Linked DNA regions of Metabacillus sp. KUDC1714. The protein of the gene in region 2 binds, or shares a complex with, the protein of the main gene of each other region. Links are inferred from orthologs where the notes say so. Each region holds a gene or a part of one and is shown on either strand. Other genes may lie near its edges.

What was found.
Region 1: the proteins of clpC (region 2) and mecA are in contact, whole or in part, in a solved structure (PDB 3PXG), measured with the Bacillus subtilis proteins. The link is inferred for Metabacillus sp. KUDC1714 from one-to-one orthologs.

Annotation. Positions count from the first base shown.
Region 1 is NZ_CP055263.1:2,860,291-2,863,472, forward strand. What follows is about bases 182-3,025. They hold mecA (adaptor protein MecA), read left to right. Parts: upstream 182-1,189; coding sequence 1,190-1,861; downstream 1,862-3,025. Other genes in these bases: HUW50_RS13640 (TerC family protein), read right to left, coding at 182-842; cls (cardiolipin synthase), read left to right, coding at 2,073-3,025. In the rest of the region: more of HUW50_RS13640, read right to left, coding at 168-181; more of cls, read left to right, coding at 3,026-3,182. UniProt on the Bacillus subtilis protein: Enables the recognition and targeting of unfolded and aggregated proteins to the ClpC protease or to other proteins involved in proteolysis. Acts negatively in the development of competence by binding ComK and recruiting it to the ClpCP protease.
Region 2 is NZ_CP055263.1:2,067,351-2,070,812, reverse strand. What follows is about bases 138-3,261. They hold clpC (ATP-dependent protease ATP-binding subunit ClpC), read right to left. Parts: upstream 2,862-3,261; coding sequence 414-2,861; downstream 138-413. Other genes in these bases: HUW50_RS09760 (protein-arginine kinase McsB), read right to left, coding at 2,858-3,261; radA (DNA repair protein RadA), read right to left, coding at 138-149. In the rest of the region: more of radA, read right to left, coding at 1-137; more of HUW50_RS09760, read right to left, coding at 3,262-3,462. UniProt on the Bacillus subtilis protein: Competence gene repressor; required for cell growth at high temperature. Negative regulator of comK expression. May interact with MecA to negatively regulate comK.

The DNA.
Region 1 (3,182 bases), 790 kb from region 2 along the record:
AAATTTTGTACTTAGTTTTGGTGTCTAGCTCCAGCGCCTAGACGCTCTTAGGTCTACAGCCACTCATGAATTGAAGACAAAGAACGCCTCTATTCATGAGCTTCACAAGGCAAGGCGCTTGTGCTACTCTTATAGTCATCTATGTGAGCAAATAATGCGTTTAAGATTCACTTGTCAACTTGTGAGCTTATTATTTGTTGATATAAGACACCTGCAAAAAGAATGAACGCTGTTGTTAAGTAAGGTATACTTTGTGCTAGTAGGGGATGTGACATATAGATGGATTGAAGTTGGTGCTCCTGGGTAATCATCTTTCCAGCAGTATATGCGAGCAGTCCTCCACCAACATAAATGAGCATTGGGTATTTTGTAAGTAAAGTAAGAATGATTTTACTTCCCCAAATTATAATAGGTATTGAGATTAATAATCCTAAAGCAACTAAAACCATATGCCCCTGTGCTGCACCTGCAACTGCAATAACATTATCAAATCCCATTAATAGATCTGCAATCACAATTGTCTTTATTGCTTTCCAAAGTGATCCATGACTTTTTATGTTATTTGTATCATCATCTTTGCCAGTAAGTAAATGATAAGCGATATACATGAGGAAGACTCCACCAACAAGCTGTAAAAAAGGTATTTCTAACAAATAAACAGCAATTAGTGTTATAAAGATGCGAAAGATAATTGCTAGCATAGTTCCGAATATGATTGCCTTACTTCGCTGAATAACGGGTAAATTACGACATGCCATTGCGATAACTACTGCATTATCAGCCCCAAGTATTAGATCAATTCCGATGATCACCAATAGTGATAATAGAAACTCTTGTTCCATTTATAAACCCTCTTTCAGCTTAATGACTGCTCGTACATGTATATGAAATCAATCATAAAATATGATTAAAGAAACATATAGGTAAATAACTGTTTTTGTAAAATCAGAGTTTTTTTATTTCCTTTAAGAACGTTTTATCATAAAATAGGAGTACAAGATTCTTTCATCATTGAAGGTTTTAAAAAGGTGTTGAATCGCCTCATGTCTTATGAGGATGAATTCTAACACTTTCTCTTTATCCACGATTAAATATAGAATATTTTGGGTAAAGTGTAGTAAAGTAAAGTACAACTACCCTAGAGGGGGGTTGTCCCTTCAACATCTTAAATAGAAGGGAAGGTTGAGTAATGGAAATTGAACGTATTAACGAAAATACCGTAAAGTTTTACATTTCGTATATGGATATAGAAGAGCGTGGTTTTGATCGTGATGAAATTTGGTATAATCGTGATCGCAGTGAGGAACTATTCTGGGAAATGATGGATGAAGTTCATGAGGAAGAGGAATTTATGGTTGAAGGTCCTCTTTGGATTCAAGTGCAGGCGCTTGATAAAGGCTTGGAAGTCATCGTAACAAAGGCTCAAGTATCTAAAGATGGACAAAAGCTGGAACTTTCAATCTCAGATGATAAATTAAAAGAACTACCGATCGATGAAAATATCGAAACATTGATGGAACATCATTTTAATAAACCTGATGACTCAAAAGATGATCAAACGGAAGATTTTGAGCAACAGTTACAATTTGTCTTTAGGTTTAATGATTTAGAAAACCTAATTTCCTTGTCTAAATATCGGTTATCTGCTGAGATGACGAATCATTTATACTCACTTGACCAAAACTATTTTTTATATATCGAGTTTGATGATGAGGTAATCGATGAAGAAATAGAGAATACATTGAGTATAATACTCGAGTATGGATTAGAATCAAAGGTGACGATACATCGTCTTGAAGAATATGGGAATGTCATTGCGAAAGACTATGCATTGAACGTCATTAAAAAGCATTTTTCATAACTAGGAAAGCCGATTTCATTTGGAATCGGCTTTTTTGATCTGGGATTAAAATATATATGGATTAATTTACGTACATAGTAATAAAATATGTGAAACCGCATTTAATATTTAAGAAAAATTAAAAACAACAGGATGATGTCGGAAGACGACCTAAAGGTTTCGTTTCATCTGAAAAAGGGAAGTAAGAATAAGAAAAGTCAAGGTGAAACCAATGAAGAATACATTTCGTTTTTTATTATTTATCGCAGTTATTGCTTCCGTTATTTTACTGACCAAGAACCTATGGGGGGATATGGTAGTTGGTACCGTAAGTGTCCTCTTTACATTATCAATTATTTCTATATGTATTGTCATATTTCTTGAAAATCGTCATCCGTCACATACCATTACATGGTTGGTTGTTTTAGGTGGCTTTCCGTTAGTTGGTTTCTTTATCTATTTACTTTTTGGAAGAAATATTAAAAAGAGACGTTTATTTGAGAAAAAAGCGTTAACAGATGAAAAGGCATTTTTAGAAATTGAGGGTAACCGATCTTCCTATCAAGATAAAATGGAGCATATGGGAGATCATCAGCAATTATTGTTTAAACTAGCCCATCGTTTAGGACATAGTCCAATCTCGTTTGGGACAAAAACAAAAGCCCTAACCGACGGAATTGAAACGTTTGACCATATCTTTAATGAATTAAAAAAGGCAAAACATCATATCCATCTTGAATACTATATTATCAGGCATGATGAGGTAGGCCGGAAATTAAGGGATGTATTAATTGAAAAGGCACGGGAAGGTATAGAGGTCCGTTTTCTTTATGATGCTGTTGGTTGCTGGAAGTTATCAAAAGATTATATTAAGGAACTAAGTATGGCTGGTATAGAAATGGTTCCCTTCCTACCTGTCCGGATTCCTTTCTTAAATAACAAAATCAACTTTCGTAATCACAGAAAAATTATTGTGATCGATGGATCTGTTGGGTTTGTTGGGGGATTAAATGTAGGTGATGAATATTTGGGGAAAAACAGCTATTTCGGTTATTGGCGTGATACCCATCTTTTAATTAAAGGTGAGGCTGTAAGAACACTACAAATTATCTTTTTACAGGATTGGTATTACATGACCGATGAAAAATTGTTATCACATACATATTTAACTACCACAATTGAGCAGCCTGAGCATACTGGAGGTGTGCAACTTATAGCTGGAGGGCCTGATAATAAGTGGGATGTCATAAAAAATTTGTTTTTTTCAATGATTATTTCTGCGAAAGAATCAATTTGGATTGCCTCACCTTATTTCGTACCAGATGAGGATATTCTTTCAGCA
Region 2 (3,462 bases):
TGAGCAAAAACCGCCTTCCGAGGTGAAGTAGGCTTTAAAACTTCCTCTGTCATTGTATTCCATTCACCACAACCCGGACATTTCCCCATCCATTTAGGTGATTCATATCCACATGTTTGACAAATAAACTTTACCTTCGTTTTAGCCATATACGTGTTCCTCTCTTATAGATACCAAGTAGTCAAGCTAATTATGATTCCTATCCTTAATTATAAGAAATAATGGAGACTTTGAGGAGCATTATTAGAAAGTGCAAGTGCCTAGGTCTGTCCCAACACAATAGGATGTACATGGGAATGTAAGAACTCAGCACTGAAGCTATAAATGATAACTTTATATAAAAATTTTAACTTTTTATTTATATAAAGAAAGTGAGGCACACTTTACGCGGTATGCCTCAACTTACAGTCTTGTTATTTAGTTTTAACTTCTTCTTTTTCAGTTGTTTTTACAACAAATTCACCATTATCTACATCTAGAATTATCTTATGACCTTTATTAATATTACCTCTTAATAATTCTTCAGAAAGACGATCTTCAACATTTTTCTGAATAGAACGACGGAGCGGTCTAGCACCGTATTCAAGATCAATTCCTTCATCTGCAATTTTTTCTATAGCAGAGTCTGTTAACTCTAATGATAGGTCCTGTTCTTTTAATCGTTTTGTTAATTGGTCAGACATTAGCGAAACAATTTCTTTTAAATGTTTCTTTTCTAATGAGTGGAATACAATAATCTCATCAATACGGTTAATGAACTCAGGTCGGAATGCGCGTTTTAACTCATTCATTACTTTGCCTTTCATATCCTTGTAATTTTGAGTTTCATCTTGAATGTTAAATCCAACATATTTATTACGCTTCAACTCACTTGCCCCAACATTAGATGTCATAATTAAAATTGTATTTCTAAAGTCTACTGTACGCCCCTTAGAGTCTGTTAGCCTTCCATCCTCTAATACCTGCAGAAGGATGTTAAAAACATCAGGATGAGCCTTTTCAATTTCGTCTAAAAGCACAACAGAGTATGGCTTTCTTCTCACCTTTTCAGTTAATTGACCACCTTCTTCATAACCTACATAGCCAGGAGGTGAACCAACTAAACGAGAAGTGGAGTGCTTCTCCATATACTCTGACATATCGATGCGAATCATCGAATCTTCATCACCGAAAATTGATTCTGCCAATGCCCTAGCAAGCTCAGTTTTACCTACACCTGTTGGTCCTAAGAAAATAAATGATCCAATTGGACGTTTAGGATCCTTTAACCCAGCTCGTGCACGACGAACTGCTTTTGCTACAGCAACTACAGCTTCTTCTTGACCAATAACTCTTGAATGTAAAAGACTCTCCATATTTAACAGCTTATCTGTTTCTGTTTGTGCTAATCTTGAAACTGGAACACCGGTCCAACTGGAGACTACCATCGCAATGTCTTCGACTGTTACTTCAGTATTCTCTTGACCTTGTTTTTCTTTCCATGTTTTCTTCGTTTCTTCAAGCTGTTCACGTAATCTTTGCTCCGTATCACGTAGGGATGCCGCTTTTTCAAACTCCTGACTTTGTACAGAAGCATCTTTTTCTTTGCGGATTTCATCAAGCTTTTGTTCTAGCTCTTTTAAGTTTGGTGGTGTCGTGAATGAACGTAATCGTACCTTTGAGCCAGCCTCATCAATTAAATCAATCGCTTTATCTGGTAGGAAGCGATCAGAAATATAACGATCAGATAATTTTACAGCAGCATCAATTGCTTCATCTGTAATCGATACTCTATGATGCGCTTCATAGCGGTCACGCAAGCCTTTTAAGATTTGAACACTTTCTTCAGCTGTTGGCTCATCGACCTGAATTGGTTGGAATCTACGTTCTAATGCAGCATCTTTCTCAATGTATTTTCGGTACTCATCAAGTGTAGTTGCACCAATACACTGTAATTCACCCCTAGCTAATGAAGGTTTCAAAATGTTAGAAGCATCGATTGCTCCCTCTGCACCACCAGCACCAATCAATGTGTGTAACTCATCGATAAATAGAATAATATTACCAGCTTGGCGGATTTCATCCATCACTTTTTTAAGTCTATCTTCAAATTCACCACGGTATTTTGTACCAGCAACTACAGTACCCATATCAAGTGTCATTACGCGCTTATCACGTAAGATTTCAGGAACCTCATTCTGAACGATTTGTTGAGCTAGCCCCTCTGCTATTGCTGTTTTACCAACACCTGGCTCACCAATTAAGACTGGGTTATTTTTTGTACGGCGACTTAATACTTCAATAACACGTTGAATTTCTTTACTTCTCCCGATAACTGGATCTAAACTTCCTTCTCTCGCAATCGAAGTTAAGTCTCTTGCAAGACTATCAAGTGTAGGTGTATTAGCATTGGTCATACCTCCACCTTGATGATTTGAAGATGTTTCATTACTGCCCAATAGCTGAAGAACCTGTTGTCTTGCTTTATTCAAGCTTACACCTAGATTGTTAAGGACTCTTGCCGCAACACCCTCACCTTCACGTATAAGTCCTAACAAAATATGTTCTGTTCCTACATAAGAATGACCTAACTTTCTTGCTTCATCCATTGATAGTTCAATTACTTTTTTAGCTCTAGGTGTGTAGTGGATTGTTTGAGAAGCATCTTGACCTCTTCCAATTAAACCTTCTACCTCTTTTTGGATCTTTTCTGGGCCTAGTCCTAATGCAAGTAAAGCCTTAGCTGCAATCCCTTCACCTTCACTAACTAGCCCCAGTAAAATATGTTCTGTACCTATATTGTTATGTCCTAAACGAACTGCTTCTTCTTGTGCTAAAGCAAGTACCTTTTGTGCGCGCTCTGTAAATCTTCCAAACATCATGATTCATCATCCTCCATCCATTTATTACGTTCCATTTCTAAGTTTAGCCGCTCTCTTATTAAAGCAGCTCGGCGAACATCTCTTTCATTTGGACGTAATGGTCCACCAAAATATTGTTGTAAAAATCCAGGTTGAGTTAAAATCATAAGTTCATTGAGAATATTACGAGATATATCTTTAATAATTCCTAAATCAATTCCCAATCTAACATCAGACAAACATTTTGCTGTCTCATTCGATTCAATTATTCGGCTATAAGTCAAAGTTCCGAATGATCTATACACTCTGTCTTCTAGCTGGTTTTGGGATGAGTTGTAAAGAGCTTCACGAGTAGCTCTTTCTTGGGTAATTAATTGTTGAACCACACTAATAAGATCTTCAACAATATCTTTCTCAGACTTACCTAATGTTATTTGATTTGAAATCTGAAAAATGTTGCCGATGGCCTCACTACCCTCACCATATATGCCTCTTACTACTAATCCAAGCTGATTAATTGCTGGGATAATTCTATTAACTTTTTGGGTAAGTACTAATGCAGGTAAATGCATCATGACCGATGCCCTTAATCCAGTCCCCACATTCGTAGGACAACTGGTTA